Regions from separate parts of the Bradyrhizobium sp. DOA1 genome, predicted to be linked through region 2. Evidence: riboswitches for the same ligand, from Rfam matches in the RefSeq annotation. Region 2 holds a riboswitch; the other holds the start of a gene.
What was found. Region 2 has a riboswitch for cobalamin ahead of metE (5-methyltetrahydropteroyltriglutamate--homocysteine S-methyltransferase). Riboswitches for the same ligand answer to the same signal wherever they lie in the genome.
Positions count from the first base shown of each region.

Region 1: it holds a riboswitch for cobalamin, as region 2 does, so the genes downstream of both, SE91_RS19520 (energy-coupling factor ABC transporter permease) here and metE (5-methyltetrahydropteroyltriglutamate--homocysteine S-methyltransferase) in region 2, are expected to answer to the same signal.

Region 1 is NZ_JXJM01000001.1:4,119,559-4,127,450, forward strand. It holds gene SE91_RS19505 (histidine phosphatase family protein) at 1-435, shown strand, start outside; gene cobT (nicotinate-nucleotide--dimethylbenzimidazole phosphoribosyltransferase) at 428-1,480, opposite strand; gene cobF (precorrin-6A synthase (deacetylating)) at 1,491-2,240, opposite strand; gene SE91_RS19520 (energy-coupling factor ABC transporter permease) at 2,287-2,964, opposite strand; cobalamin riboswitch at 3,002-3,221, opposite strand; gene cobA (uroporphyrinogen-III C-methyltransferase) at 3,261-3,992, opposite strand; gene SE91_RS19530 (cobyrinic acid a,c-diamide synthase CobB) at 3,989-5,299, opposite strand; gene cobM (precorrin-4 C(11)-methyltransferase) at 5,299-6,081, opposite strand; gene SE91_RS19540 (cobalamin biosynthesis protein) at 6,078-6,446, opposite strand; gene SE91_RS19545 (bifunctional cobalt-precorrin-7 (C(5))-methyltransferase/cobalt-precorrin-6B (C(15))-methyltransferase) at 6,443-7,624, opposite strand; gene SE91_RS19550 (cobalt-precorrin-6A reductase) at 7,623-7,892, shown strand, end outside.
Region 2 is NZ_JXJM01000001.1:532,425-540,316, forward strand. It holds gene metE (5-methyltetrahydropteroyltriglutamate--homocysteine S-methyltransferase) at 1-2,220, opposite strand, end outside; cobalamin riboswitch at 2,299-2,523, opposite strand; gene SE91_RS02520 (TauD/TfdA dioxygenase family protein) at 3,302-4,231, shown strand; gene SE91_RS34980 (carbohydrate porin) at 4,888-6,480, shown strand; gene SE91_RS02530 (aspartate ammonia-lyase) at 6,708-7,892, shown strand, end outside.

The sequences.
Region 1 (7,892 bases), 3.6 Mb from region 2:
GACGCCGCGAGCTATGCCAGCCCGTCGCGGCGCACGGTCGAGACCGCGCAGGCGCTGGGGCTCGTGCCCGAGTTGATGACTGAATTCAGCGAGCAGGATTTTGGCGAATGGACCGGCCGTCGGCATGACGACATCAGCGCAGAGGGCGAGGAGGCCTATACGCGGTTCTGGGGCGATCCGGCGCGCGGGCGGCCGCCGGGTGGCGAGAGTTTTGAGGATCAGGTCGCGCGTGTCCGGCTTGGACTCTCGCGGATCGGCCCGGGCTTCGCGGCGCTCGTCGTGCATTCCGGCACGATCCGCGCGGCGCTGTGCATCGCGCTCGATCTCACGCCCGAAGCCGCGCTCCGCTTCGTGATCGATCCGCTGTCGCTCAGCCGGATCGATCGGCTCGCGAGCGGCTGGCGCATCGTTTCCGTCAATCAGCGTGTCAGCTAGGTCTATCAGGCACATTGGCCTGCGCAAACGTCGCCATGCCGTTGTGGAGGCTGCAGGCGAGGCGCACCAGCGGTAGCGCGATCGCAGCGCCGGAGCCTTCGCCGAGCCTGAGATCGAGGCTGATCAGCGGCTGAACGTTGAGCGCGCGCAGCACCAGCCGATGCCCCTGCTCCGCCGATTGGTGCGACGGCAGCAGGAACGGCCGGCACGACAGATTGAGCCGCACCGCCGCCAGCGCCGCGACCGAGACAATGAAGCCGTCGATCAAAACGGGAATGCGGGCTTGCGCGGCTGCGATGATCGCGCCTGAGATCGCCGCGATCTCGAGACCGCCGACCGCGCGTAAGATTTTTTCGGGCGACGCCCCCGCAGTGCCATGGCGCGCGATCGCGGCGTCGATCACACGCGCCTTGTGCGCGCGGCCGGCGGCATCGATGCCGGTGCCGCTGCCGGCGATTTCCTCGGCACTGATGCCGAGCAGGCTTGCCGCAATCGCCGCCGACGCCGTGGTGTTGCCGATGCCCATCTCGCCGAAGATCAGCAGATCAGGCTGATTGGCGGCTGCGCGCGCGACGGCGCGTTGACCCGCGTCGAATGCGAATGCCAACTCGACAGGCGTGAGTGCAGCTTCGGCACTGAAATCACGCGTGCCAGAGCGCGGCTTGTCCGTAACGACGCCCGTCATCTCCTCTGACGCCAGTGTGCCGGCGTCGACCACCTCCAGGCTGGAGCCGAGCTCGCGCGCCAGGACCGAGATCGCGGCGCCGCCGGAGGCAAAATTCGCCATCATGGCGATGGTCACTTCCTGCGGATAGGCCGAGACGCCCTGCGCGACGATACCGTGATCGCCGGCGAAGACGATGATCGGCACGCGCGCGGCGCGCGGTTGCTCCGTTGCTTGCAGGCCCGCAAGCTCGATGGCGAGTTGCTCGAGCCGCCCGAGCGCGCCGGTCGGCTTCGTCAGTTGCACCTGCCGCGCCACTGCCGCCTCGCGATGAGCGGCGGAGATTTCGGGGCACTGTCGAAAGACCCATTCGGGGAGCATGCTGCCTCGCTTACGTCAGGCGCTTGAGAATGTAGCTGTCCATGATCCAGCCGTGCCGTTCGCGCGCCTCCTGCCGCAGCGCGACGATGCGCGGACCGGCCTCGGCCAGCGCGCCGGACAGGATGATCTGATCCTGCATGCCGAGATAGGCGCCCCACCAGATGTGAAGACCGGCCGGATCGAGCGACTGGAACGCGGTGCCACCGTCGAGCATCACCACCACGGTATCGACGCCTTGCGGCCAGCCGCCTTCGCGCAGGCGGCGCCCGGTCGTCACCAGGAACGGCTCGCCGATGTCGTTGAGCGGCAGCGCATGCGCCGCGCACAACGCCTGGATCGAGGTGATGCCGGGCACGACCCCGACATCAGGCAACGGCTCGAGCCGGCGCGCAATGCGCAGCGAGGAATCATAGAGCGAAGGATCGCCCCAGATCAGCAACGCGACCTTGCCGTCGCCTTCGAGATGATCTGCGATCGTCTGCGACCAGGTCGCAGCGACCGCATCGTGCCAATCATCCACGCCTTTGCGATAATCCGCCTCGCCCGCGTCCCGCACCGGAAGATCGAATTCGGCAATCCGCGTGCGCGCGCTGGTGAGCACGTCCGCGCAGATCGTCCGCCGCAAATCCGCAAGGTCGGATTTCGCCGTCCCCTTGCGCGGGATCAGGACAAGATCGGCCGCGTTGATGGCGGCGATTGCGGCGCGCGTGAGCTGCCCGGGATCGCCGCAACCGATGCCTATCAGGGAGAGCGTGAGCATGACGAGCGCAAAGGGCGGCCGCACCGGCCGCCCCTCGCTGGATCTCTTACGCCGCGTTGTGCAGGCGCGGGGTGACCAAGCCGGGCGCGGTGACGCCACGCACCGACTTCGCCAACGCCAGCACGGCAAGATCAGCCAGCGGCTCGATCACGATGACCAGCGCATAGGAGGCCGCGAAGGTCGCGATGCTGGCGAGGTTGGTCATGGCGAAGCCTGAGCCATAGAGCGCCCAGAACGCCACCCAGGCGACAACACCGGCTTGATAAGTCGTCGACAGCGCCAGCGCCTGACCGTACTTCAGATCGACATAGGCGGTGTTGCGCGGAATGATGCGCGTGGCAATCGCCTGGATCGCGAACAGCGGCACCAGCAGCGTGGTGACGTTCATGCCGTATTGCGGCAGGTCCACCGGCTCGAACAGCATGCCCTGAAGCAGCAGCCCAAAAGCGAGACCGAACGCGGCCGGCGCCGCGCCGAACAGCAGGAACAAGGTCGAGCCCAGGATGAAGTGCACCTCTGACACCCCGACCGGGAAGTGCGGCAGGATCTCGAAGAAGACGAACACGAGGGTCGTCGTGGCCAGTGTCCGCGCGGCGAACGAGCCGATGCCCTGCTCGCGCACGGTTTCGACTGCGAGCTTCAAGGCAACGCCGCCTGCGGCGATGCCGGTTGCGTAACTCAGCACGAGCTTGGCGCCCGTCACCAATCCTGGTTCGATATGCATGGCTCAGATCCTTCCTGCCGTCACACCCGACGGCCTTGGCCTCAAAACATGCACGGCCGGTCTCCTGGCTCGCGGTTCACTGGGGTTCTCCGGCCTTCCCGAGCCTCGCGGCCCAGTGGCTGATCGGAGCCCCTCACCGCTTACAGTCGCGGGGGCGGCTGGGGTTTTGGGCGCCGCAACTGGGTCCGCCCATCCCCATTCCCGATTATGCTCCGGCGCTTTGCGCCGCGTCGAGCACCATGCCTCTCTTGTGTGCCCTTTTCGCAGAGCTGGCGTCAAGGGGCGAAGCGCGACGATCATGACCGATCATCCCCCGCCAGCGCCCCGAACAGGATGACGGCAGCCGTGGAAGCGGCGCCGCCGCGCGCAAGCTGCTCGGCCAGCTCGGCAATCGTGGTGCGCACCAGCCGCTCGTCGGAACGGCCGAGGGATTCCGCGAACAGCGCCGGCGTATTCGCGGCGAGGCCGTGTTCGATCAATCTTGCGGCAAGCGCCGGAAAGGTGCGCCGGCCCATATAGACCACGGTGGTCGCCTCCGGATCGGCCAGCGCCGCCCAATTCAGGTTCGGCGGCAGCTCGCCGGTGACGTCCGCTCCAGTCAAAAACTGGACCCGCCGCGAGGTGTGGCGCCGGGTCAGGGGGATGCCAGCTTGCGCGGCGGCGACGCAGGCGGATGTGACGCCGGGAATGATCTCGTAGCCGATGCCGGCCTCGCGCAGCGTCTCCAGCTCCTCCTCGAGCCGGCCGAAAATGCCGGCATCGCCGGACTTGAGGCGCACGACACGGGCACCGGTCGCGGCATAGTCGACCAGGAGGCGGTTGACGTGGTGCTGCTTGGTCGAGGGCCGCCCTGCCCGCTTCCCCACCGCGACGAGATTGGCGCCCGGCCGGGCAAGATCGAGGATCGCGCCGGAGGCAAGGTCGTCGTAGAGCACGACGTCGGCCTCGCGCAGCCGCGCAGCCCCTTTCATCGTCAGAAGCTCGGGATCGCCGGGGCCGGCGGAGACGAAAGAGACAAAACCGCTCACCGGTCCTCCGCGATCAGATGGAAGAACGTGCCGGTGGCGTGGCCTCGCCGCGAGCCGGTCTCGGCGATGACAGCGCCGGTCGCATCGTGCACGACAGCCAATGGTATGTCGGGCTGCGCGAGGATGGTCGAGTAGTGGAACTCGTGCCCGCGCAGGCGCGCGCCAGCCTGATGTCCCGGCATCGGCGCAGCCAGTTCGGCAAGGCGATAGCCCAGATGCATGCGGCGCTTGGCAAAGCTGGTCTCCAGACCGAGCAGCCCCGTCATCTCGTGGCGGACACCGTCCGCGTCGGTCAAAGCGGCACCCAGCACCATATAGCCCCCGCATTCGCCATGCACCGGCCGCATCTCGGCAAACGATTGCAGGCTGCTGCGAAAGCGTGCATTGGCCGCGATCCTGCCGGCATGAAGCTCGGGATAGCCGCCGGGCAGCCAGCAAACGTCCGCGTTCGCGTCGGGCGCTTCATCGGCCAGCGGCGAGAACGGCACGATCTCGGCGCCGGCCGCGCGCCAGGCTTCCAGCATGTGCGGATAGACGAAGGAGAATGCCGCATCGCGGGCGAGCGCAATGCGCTGCCCCGGCGGCGTGACGTTCAGTCCATTCGCGGCCGGCTGCGGTGACCAACCCGCAGCCGCGCGCAGCACCGCGTCGAGATCGACATGCTCGGCGACGAAGCGTGCGGCTTCGTCGATCAGCTTGCCGATCTCGGCCTGCTCCTCGGCCTGCACGAGGCCAAGATGCCGCTTCGGCAGGCTGATCTCGGCATGGCGCGGCAGCGCACCGAACACGGCGATGCCGGCATCATCAAGCGCACGCCGCACGAGATCCTCGTGACGCGGGCTGGCGACGCGGTTGAGCACGACGCCGGCAAGGCGCACGCCCTTGCGGTAGTCGCGAAGGCCTGCGGCGATCGCCGCCGCGGTTTGCGCTTGTCCTGAGGGGTCGATCACCAGCACCACCGGCCAGCCCAGCATCTCCGCAATGTCAGCGGTGGCGCCGGTGCCGGAGACACCGCGCGCAGCGACACCGTCGAACAGGCCCATCGAGCCCTCGGCGAGCACGATATCGGCGTCCACACCGCGGCTGACGAGATGCGCGATAGCGCCCCGGTCCATCGCCCAGCTGTCGACATTGACGGAGGCGCGTCCCGTGGCGGCGGCATGAAAGGCGGGATCGATATAATCAGGGCCGCTCTTGAAGCACTGCACGTTGAGGCCGCGATTGCGCCAGGCGCGCGCGAGCGCCAGCGTCAGCGTGGTCTTGCCGACGCCTGAGGCCGGCGCGGAGATGACGAGGCCGGCCGCCATCACGTCGCCTCCGGAAAGCGTGGCTCGGCGCCGACCGGCCGATAGCGGCGATCGTAGTCGGCGGCATAGAGGCGGCTCTCGTCGAAATCCGCCGCGCCCAGCGTCTTGCCGACCAGGATCAGAGCGGTGCGCTCCATCTCGCCGCCCACGGCGGCATCGAGCGAGCCGAGCGTCGCGCGGACGATGCGCTGGTCCGGCCAGCTCGCGCGCCAGACGACCGCGACCGGGCAGTCCGCGCCATAATGCGGCGTCAACTCGGCCACGACCTTGTCGAGCAGATGGATCGACAGGTGGATCGCGAGCACGGCGCCGGTGGCGGCGAAGGCCGAGAGCTTTTCGCCCTCGGGCATCGCGCTGGCGCGGCCCGGCGTGCGCGTCAGCACGACCGTCTGGGTAAGGCCAGGCAGCGTCAGCTCGGTCTCCAGCGCCGCGGCAGCGGCGGAGAAGGACGGCACGCCCGGCGTGACCGTGTAGGGAATGCCGAGCGCGCGCAGGCGACGGAGTTGCTCGCCCATCGCCGACCAGATCGAGAGATCGCCGGAATGCAGGCGCGCCACATCCTTGCCCTGCGCATGCGCGGCGGCGATCTCCGCAATGATCTCGTCGAGCGACAGCGGCGCGGTGTTGACGATGCGCGCCCCTCGCGGGCAATGCGCCAGCACGCCCTCCGGCACCAGCGATCCCGCATAGAGGCAGACCGGCGAGGCTGCGATCAGATCGCGGCCGCGCAAGGTCAGGAGATCAGCGGCGCCCGGTCCGGCGCCGATGAAATGCACGGTCATGCGCCGTCTCCTTCGGCGATCGCCGCGGTCGCGGTGCGATCCTGCGAGACCACTCGCGTCGCAATCAGGCGTGCGCGAGGGCCGGCGGCTGCCAGCGCTACGGCTTCGGCCACCGATCCGGTGCCGAAGTTTTCCGCGATGCGCATCGACTGTGTCGGCGTATTTATGCCAGCCAGCGCTTCTGCGGGAATGGCTCTGATCGGCACGCCGCATTCATGCGCAAGCCGCTTCAACGCCTGCGCGTCAGCCTTGTCGCTGACGGTGGCGACCGCAGCAAGGCCATCGGGACCGCCGGCGGCCAGCAACGCGTCGCGCAGCGCGGCCAGCGTCACATCCTGCCTGAATCCGAATCCGGCGACCTTCATCGGACCGCACTCCACTGCACGAGCGGCCGCACCGCCCCCCAGGATCGGTAGCGGCCGAGTGGCGCTGCATACGAAATGTCGACCCGCATCAGGCCGCCGCCGTGGCGCTGATGCAGCTCGCCGAGCAGCGATTCCGTCTCCAGCGTGACTGAATGTGCAACCAGCCGCGCACCCGGCGCGAGTTGCGACCAGACTGTATCGAACATCGCGCGATCGAGACCGCCACCGATGAAGACGGCATCTGGTGCGTCCAGCCCGGCAATAGCTTCCGGCGCCCTTCCCGTGATGACGGTGATCCGGTGCGTTAATCCGAACGCAGCTGCATTGCTGCGGATGTTCGCAACGCGATCCTCGCGCACCTCGATTGCGCTCGCTACCCCACCGCACAGCGCCCACTCCACGGAGACCGAGCCTGAGCCCGCGCCGATATCCCACAGCCGCTCACCGGCACGCGGAGCCAGCGCCGAAAGTGCGAGTGCGCGCACCGGCCGCTTGGTGATCTGGCCGTCATGGACGAAGAGATCGTCCGGCAGACCCGAGCTGCGGGGGATCCCCTGTGTGCCCCTCGCCTCCACCGCGACTGCGACCAGATTTCCAGCGAGATCACCAGCAAAGTCCTTGGCCCGATACTCCCGGACATTTTCACGCGGTCCGCCGAGCTCGGCGAGAGCCCACAATGTCGAGGCGCCCCAGCCACGCCCCGTCAGCCATTTCGCGAAGTCGCTGGCGGCCTTGCCATCGCGCACGAGGCAGATAATGCGCGCATCTCGCGCGAGATGCGGAACGAGACGTTCGAACGGTGCGGCGTGCAAGCCGAGACAAATCACGGATTCCAGGCGCCAACCCAGCCGCGCAGCCGCGAGCGAGAAGGTCGACGGCGCGGAATGCGCAGTCCACTCGTTGCGACCGAGCTTCTCGGCAAGGCTTGCGCCCGCGCCATGCCAGAACGGATCGCCGGACGCGAGCACGGCCGTAGGCCGGCCACGGCAGCTCAGCACGACATCGGAGTCGAACGGCACCGGCCATGGACGGCCGCGGCTGCCGACATCCGCGAGCGCAAGATGACGCTCGCCGCCGAACACGGTTTTCGCCGTGGCGAGCGCCTTTCGACTTGCCTCCGACAGGCCCGCAAGGCCATCTTCGCCGATACCGATGATGGTCAGCCAGGGATCAACCATGATTCGCGCCCTCGTTCTGGGCGGAACTGCCGATGCGAGCCTGCTCGCCGCGGAGATCGCGCGCGCCGGCATCGAGGCCATCTATTCCTATGGCGGCCGCACCCGCGCGCCGACCGATCAGCCGCTGCCGACCCGCATCGGCGGCTTCGGCGGCGCGAACGGGCTTGCCGATTACATCCGCCGCGAAGCCATCACGCATGTGATCGACGCGACGCATCCCTTCGCGGCCGAGATGAGCCGCAATGCTGTTGCGGCATGCGCGAAAGCT
Region 2 (7,892 bases):
CTGTGAATCCGACAGTCGTTGGCGGGCTCGCGCGATGAGATCCGCCATCTCAGCAGCCTCGGGAACGCGAGGCGAGTGGATGTCGTAGACGCCAGGGCCGATGTCGTTTGGGTATTTGAAGGCAGTGAATGCGTCGAGCAGCTCCATCTTAGAACGGGACGTTTCGATCGAGATGACATCTGCGTCCATCGCGGCAATTGCATCGATGATGGCGTTGAACTCCGAATAGCACATGTGGGTATGGATCTGCGTCGCATCGGCAACACCGGAGGAACAGAGGCGGAAGCTTTCCACTGCCCAGTCGAGATAAGACTTCCAATCGGAGCGGCGGAGAGGCAAACCTTCGCGTAGTGCGGCCTCATCGATTTGGATCATGGTTGCGCCGGCTCTTTCCAGTTCGGCGACCTCATCACGGATGGCGAGCGCGATCTGACGGCAGGCCTCGCTCCGCGGAATATCGTCGCGGACAAACGACCAATTTAGGATCGTCACCGGCCCCGTAAGCATGGCCTTCATCGGCTTTCTGGTTAGGGACTGCGCGTAGCGCCACCATTCGATGGTCATCGGCTTCGGCCGCGAGACATCGCCGAACAGAATGGGCGGACGAACGTAACGTGAGCCGTAAGATTGCACCCAGCCATGCTTTGTAAACACGAAGCCGGAAAGCTGTTCAGCGAAATACTGGACCATATCGTTGCGCTCGAACTCGCCGTGAACAAGAACGTCGAGCCCAATCTCCTCCTGCCAAAGGACGGCCCGAGCCGTTTCCTCTTTCAGGAATTGTTCATATTCCGCCTTTGTCAACTGTCCCTGGGCACGCGCGGAGCGGGCGTTGCGTACCTGCGCGGTCTGTGGGAACGAGCCGATTGTTGTCGTGGGAAAAAGCGGCAGGCCGAAACGCTTGCGCTGAACCTCGGCACGGGTCGTAAAAGCGCTGTTGCGACGGCACATAGCCTCGTCAATCGCCGCCGCCCGCTGTGCGACAGCCCTGTTATAGATCTTCGGTGATGCCCGGCGAGCCTTCGCTGCACGGTCTGATTCGGAAAGCGCGGCAATGGCGCTTCCGTCGCCTGCGAGTGCTTTCCCCAAGGCCGCGAGCTCGTCGATCTTCTGCACCGAGAAAGCAAGCCACCTCTTCACATCCGAATCGATATCGGTCTCGAGCTGAACGTCGATCGGGACATGCAAGAGCGAGCAAGACGGGGCGAGTTGCACGCGATCCTTGCCGAACTTTGCAATGAAAGGCTTGAGCCGCTCGACCAGTGCAGACAGGTTCGAGCGCCACACGTTGCGGCCGTCGATGACGCCGAGCGAAACCACGAGGTCCGCGCGGGCGTTGGTTTCAATTTGGCTCAATTGCTGGGGAGCGCGGACAAGATCCACGTGCAACCCGGCCACAGGCAGTCCCAGAGCGGTCGCCAGATTGTCGCCGATCGCTCCGAAATAAGTCGTAAGCATGATTTTGATGCCAGGCGCCTCCTCAGCAAGACGTCCATAGGCACGCTGGACCGCACGCCGCGTCGTCTCGTCGAGATCAAGCACCAGATACGGCTCGTCAAGCTGGACCCACTCGGCTCCACGTTTCGCCAGTTCCTTGAGCACCTCGACATAGACGGGTACGAGGCTCTCGAGCAGCGAAATCGGATCAAATGTCGGATCGGCACTCTTGCCGAGCTTCAGGAAGGTGACCGGTCCGACCAAGACAGGACGCGTTTGATAGCCAAGGGCTTTCGCCTCCTCATATTCCTCGATCGGTTTGCGGGAGGAGAGCCTGAAGGTCTGTCCCTTATGGAATTCGGGCACCATGTAGTGGTAGTTGGTATCGAACCACTTAGTCATCTCCTGCGCAGCGGCGCCATGAGCTCGGGCTTGACCGCGGCTCGCGCCTTGTTCCTTATCTTGCGAGCCTCGTGCCATGGCGAAATAGGTCTGCAGCGAGACCGGCCCGCCGTCCCAGCCATACATCTCGGGAATGGCGCCAACCATGACGCTCGTATCGAGAACCTGGTCATAAAGCGAAAAGTCATTTGATGGGATGACACTGACGCCCAGCGACTTCTGACGTGCCCAATTGGCGACACGAAGACCGGCCGCTGCTTCAAGAAGCTGCGAGGTGCTGATCTTACCGGCCCAGTAGGCTTCGAGCGCCAGCTTGAGCTCACGGCGCGGTCCGATACGCGGCGTGCCGAGGGTTGCGACAGGAAGTGAGAGAAGAGACATAGCTTTAACCCCATTGTGTGTGGGGGCAAAGGCCATGGCGGAAACGCACTAGGCGTACCACCGGACACCCCGCCCGTGGACGAATATGTTGTCGGGGCAGGTCTCCTGGCTCGCGGGTCATCGCCTGCATCCCGCCTTCCCGAAGCTTCTGCTTCAGTGACACGTTTGGATGCGAGCTCGCCGCTTACAGTTGCGGGGGCAGCGCCGGCATTACTTCAATCCTGAGCGGATCAAGAGCGCACCGGCTTCCCTCTTAGCTCCAGATCGAGTGAGAGCTGGAGAACCTCGACGCCTCCGATTATCTGCAGAAGAAGCGATACGTCAACCCTGAGATCGTCTTTGCTGCGGCATCGGCAAGCCTGACGGTCTAACGATTGAGCCATCGAGGTCACCGAACAATCGTGATGTGAAGCTCTGCGCGCCTTTCCACCCGAACGAAGAGGTGGCCGTCACGCCGTCACGTGCGATCGCGCGCTATAAATGGTCCTAGCCGCTTTCGGCCCCGCTATGCTGTTATTGGCTAGATGTATCGTGCAGCTCCTGGCCTTGAACGCCGCCGCTGTGCGCGCAAATCGTACGGACCGTCAAAGGGACAGAATCTCGGACAGCACTCCCTGGCGCCTCGTCTCTGGGCTCGAGTCGAGAGGAAGTGAAGAGACTTCCCTCTCTTGTCACTTCACCGTCACTACTGCGGTTTGCAGCATTTTGCGCAGCATCACGGATAGCTTCAAAGGGCCATGTGAACCGATCTCTGCGCCCCTCCCACCGCTTTTTCCATACGAATAGCTTTCTTGTTCCTTCGGCAGCGGACGAGACCTCAATCGCTTAGAAGGACAAGGCGCTCTTGCATTGGTCAACTACCAGTTCTGGCAATTGAACGTACTGATAGACCACGTCAACTTTAGAGCCGCACTAAGCCTTAGCGGAGTCGCACCAACAAGTCCGAGGTTGCTTCAGGAGCGCAAGCTCCAACTCGGCGCTGTCACTAGGAATCTGACGCATTCCGCTATGCGGTCGGCAGTTGGCGTTCGACAGCTCTAGTTAAGTTTAGCGGAAACCGCCAAATTGGAGATTTGGAGCCATGACTTATACGGTCTTGTCGGATTGCGTTGTTCCTCGCAGCGACATCGTCAAATGCGCTGCGCGCCTCGGCGCAGAAATCCGCAACGTCAAGCTATCGGGCGGTTTGCCGGAGCAGACGATCGGCTCGATCAATGAGTTGCTATTGGAGCACAAGGTCATCTTCTTCCGAGACCAGGGACACCTCGACGATGCCGAGCAAGAGCGCTTTGCCCTTCGTTTCGGGAAGCTGGCACCTCATCCGACGCTCGGTGCGATCAAAGGTACGGCGTCAATCATCGAGCTTGATTCCGCCCGCGCCGGTAGCCGCGCCGACTTGTGGCACACCGACGGAACCTTCGTCGATGCCTACCCCAAAATTGCGGTACTACGAAGCCTAGTGATTCCACCATTCGGTGGCGATACCGTCTGGTCAAACACCGTGACGGCATACCTCGACCTAGCACCGCCGCTGCAGCGTCTTGCAGACAAGCTTTGGGCCGTTCACAGCAACGCCTTCGACTACGCAATATTGGCCCGCGTCGGCGAGCTCGACAAAAAGCATTTGGACGAAATCTTCACTAGAACGATCTATCAGACCGAGCATCCTGTCGTGCGCGTGCATCCCGAGACCGGCGAACGCGCGCTAGTGCTTGGCGCTCTGGTGCAAAATTTCGTTGGTGTTCCGAAATACGACGGCCAGAAATTATTTGATCTATTTCAGTCTCATATCACGGCGCTCGAAAACACAGTGCGCTGGCGCTGGAAGGAAGGCGATGTAGCAATGTGGGACAATCGCGCCACGCAACATTATGCGGTGTACGACTACGGCGACCAGCATCGCGTCGTTCGTCGCGCAACCGTTGCCGGCGAAGTACCCGTCAGCATCGATGGAAAAAGCAGCGTAACACGCGTAAAGACGCCCAAGGAACCGGCCGCCGAAGTCGCCTAGCGGGTTCGCAAGATTGCTCGGGCTTTGCCACCCCCCCAGCAGACATGATGTTGTGCTGCGAGTACTCGGATTAAGACCGAGCAGCATCCATCCCTAGGGCGCCACATCGAGTTCAGCAGCTGCGTGGCGGCGGAGCCTATTCCCGGCGCTCGTCTTACGTTCCTCTCCGATGATGTGGGGGTTCGAACCGCCACTCGATAGGAGCGCGCGACTTTCGAACAAAAAGTGTTTTGCGCGCCAACCGGATTTCCCATCCGCAATAGTCTCAATTGTTGCCCAGCTGCAGCCATGAACTTCTAATTCACAGGCTCGTTCCGTTCATCTTCGCAGCCTCCGCTTTCAAGAGACTCGCTATGACGCTAACCTATTCCAGCATACGATCCGTTCCAATCGTCTCGGTGAGGAAGTAAAGGACGCTTTGGGCGTCGTCTAGTACATCGATGAATCCCTGTCCTGAAATCGTCCTCGGATCCCTGCGAGGCACGGGAGTCAGAGAAACGAGCGCTATTTGATCGCTTCCCATGGGGCGAGGGCGCAAATCGAGGAGCAATGCGCCGCGGCTCGTGTCACCTACCAACCTTAGCAATTGATGCAGATGTAGGACACATGGCAATCGTGGACGGCGAAATGCGGCCCCATACGTTAAGGAAGTCGGGATGCAATATGGATCTGACGACGCCAGCAGGCGTAACGGATCTGCTGTCTCGTCATCCGCCGGCGCACAAAGATGGGTTGCTGTCGCACTGTCCCTCGCTGCCACCCCCCTTGGGGAGACCGCGCTGGCACAAGCTGCCACCATGCCTGGCCCACAAAGCGGCACTCCCAATAAGATGACTCAGGGAGGAATTCAGAAGAAGAACCGCCCCGCTCCGCTCCCGCGAAGCTCCCCGTCCCAACCACCTGTCCATCTCATCACTCACGAGACCCTGGCACAAACTGCCAATGCATTTGCAGCAAAACAGGACAGTGCGGTTCTAGTTGTGAACAGCAGAACTCAACAAAAGGTCGATCCATTTGCAAAGTTCGAGGGCCTCCGCGAAAAAGGTATGTGGCTCAGTATTCCTGGCCCGGCCGATACGATAGATCAGGATTACGGCGGCGTTAGATCTGCGCTAGCGGAAGTCGGGATCGGCTATATTGGCGGGACAGTAAACACCTTTGTCACCAATCAACTGCCGAATGCGGCGAGGAGCACCATCCGCGATCAGCTATATGCTGGTCAGAACCCCACATTTAATACCCTAAACTTCATGATCGTAACGTACGATCTCAGTCGTTTTGGGATTCCCGATGGTCAGATCATCGTAGGAGCCCAGCAGCAGTATTGGACCTGGAAGCCCGGGGGGCCAGATAGAGCGGGGATCAATACGATTGCCTATTATCAGACGCTATTTGAGGGGAAGCTCGAACTCAAAATGGGCTATCTCAGAAACATAAATGAGTTCGCAGGTACGGTGGTCGGAGGGAACGCAGCAGTAAACGTTTTTGGGGCTTCGTCCAACATTCTGTACCAGGCAGGCATGAGCAACAATGCCGCGCCTACACCAGCTCTCAATCTGAAGTACAATTTTGATGAACGCTTCTACAATAGGACGTCAATACAGCGCTCATTAAGTCCAGACGGTCAATTTGCACACATTGCTGAAAATCCGACCGGCTTAGAGTGGAGCACGGCTAACTCGGGCGTTCTTTTCCTCGACGAAGCGGGCTACAAGAACAAAGCTGCTCCAGGCTTGCCCGAGACTTGGTTGCGCGTAGGCGCCGGTTTCAACAATAGCAGCTTCACCGACTTGCAGCATCCGACTCTACCGAGAGCAAACGCGAATAGCATCTACTACGTTGCAGCAGACAGGCAACTCTGGCAGTCCGATCTCCAGGGTTCGGCAGCTCGTGGCATCTATGCAGGATTCTCTGCGATGTACGCGCCGCCGGACTTAAACAGAGTGAGCCAATATTACGAGCTCCGTCTTTATGCCAAGGGCTTGTTGGACAGCCGTCCACACGATCAGATTGCCCTTGTTGCCACCAAAACTACGTGGAGTAACGTTGCAGTGGATGCTGCCAAGGGTAAGGGCCATCTTGTCCATCGCGACAGTACGGCTATTTCGGGAACATACACCGCGCATCTAGCGCCTGGGATATATTCAAGCGTGGGACTGACATACATCAACAACCCGACAAGCATCACATACACACCCAAAACAGGGCATGCGTTGAACGTCTTGGTATCCACGTCGGTATTCTTCTAAGTCGAGGAATAGAGGGCCGGCGAATGCGGAGCCTGGAAGTCCTCGTCGTCCGTCATGCTAGCGGGTTGGGGCGACATCGCTGCCGGTGCGCGTGAGAATGCCGCATAAGCGCTAGAGTTTAGCTTACAAATTAGCGACATCGGTCATTCGGTTGAATGTTTTACTGGTGATGCCTCGGCGGGATGTCGAGGGTCGTAAAGACACAGAAAGTTGCTGTGATGGTCCAAATGCGAACCGAGGAAGATATTCTCGGGAAGAGGGAGCTGCCTGCGGATGCACTCTACGGCATCAATACTGCTCGGGCTTTGGAGAACTTCCCACTCACGGGCCGTACGATTGCGGCGCTGCCTGAGTTTGTCCCCGCATTGGCGATTTTAAAAGAAGCCGCAGCGCTTGCCAATCTTGAGATCGGCGCGCTTTCAGCGCAGAAAGCAGAAGCCATCGTTGAGGCGTGCCAAGAGATCCGCGCCGGAAGGTACGATGCCCACCTCATTGTCGACGTGCTCGAAGGCTCAGGTGGGACATCCTCGAACATGAATCTCAATGAGGTGATTGCAAATCTGGCCGCGCGGCTGGCCGGAACGCCAGCTGGTGACTACTCCTTCGTCCATCCAAATGATCACGTCAATCTCAGTCAATCCACCAATGACGTGATTCCGACGGCCATCAAGCTTGCGATCTTTCGGGTATCAGAGGGGACTTCGCTTGCCTTGATGCAACTGGCCGCCGCCTTCTCGGAGAAGAAGAGGGAGCATTCCCAAACTATGCGGCTTGGCCGAACATGTTTGCAGGATGCAGTTCCGATGCTGTTCGGTCAGACGTTCGGGGGATATCAGGCGGTCATAGAACGCCATGCTAAGCATGTCCAGGAGTTGCGGCGCCAACTCTTGATCGTTCCGCTCGGGGGCACTGCGGTTGGTACCGGATTAAACGCGGGGCCCGGCTACAAACCGGCAATTTTCCGCCACTTATCAGCTCTGATTGGCCATGAAATCAAACCAGCCGCCGATCCATTCGATGGGATGCAGAACTTAGACGCGTGTGCCCGGTTGTCAGCTGAAGTCCGAAATTCCGCAAATTCTCTCTGGAAGATAGCCAACGACCTCATTGTGCTTTCGTCAGGCCCTGTCGGCGCCGTCGGAGAAGTTGCGTTGCCTGCGATCCAGGCTGGATCTTCGATCATCCCCGGCAAGGTGAATCCAGTTGTTCCAATAGCGGTGTGCCAAGCAGCGTTTGCTATCGCCGGGAACGATGCGGCCGTAGCAATGGCCTGCCAACAGGGACTGCTGGAAATCAATTGCTACGGCATGCTGGTTTGCGATCGCCTGATCGATTCTATCACTCTTCTCGAACGTTCCGCGACCATCCTGCGCGAACGGTGTGTGCGCTCGCTTACTGTTAATGAGGAGCGG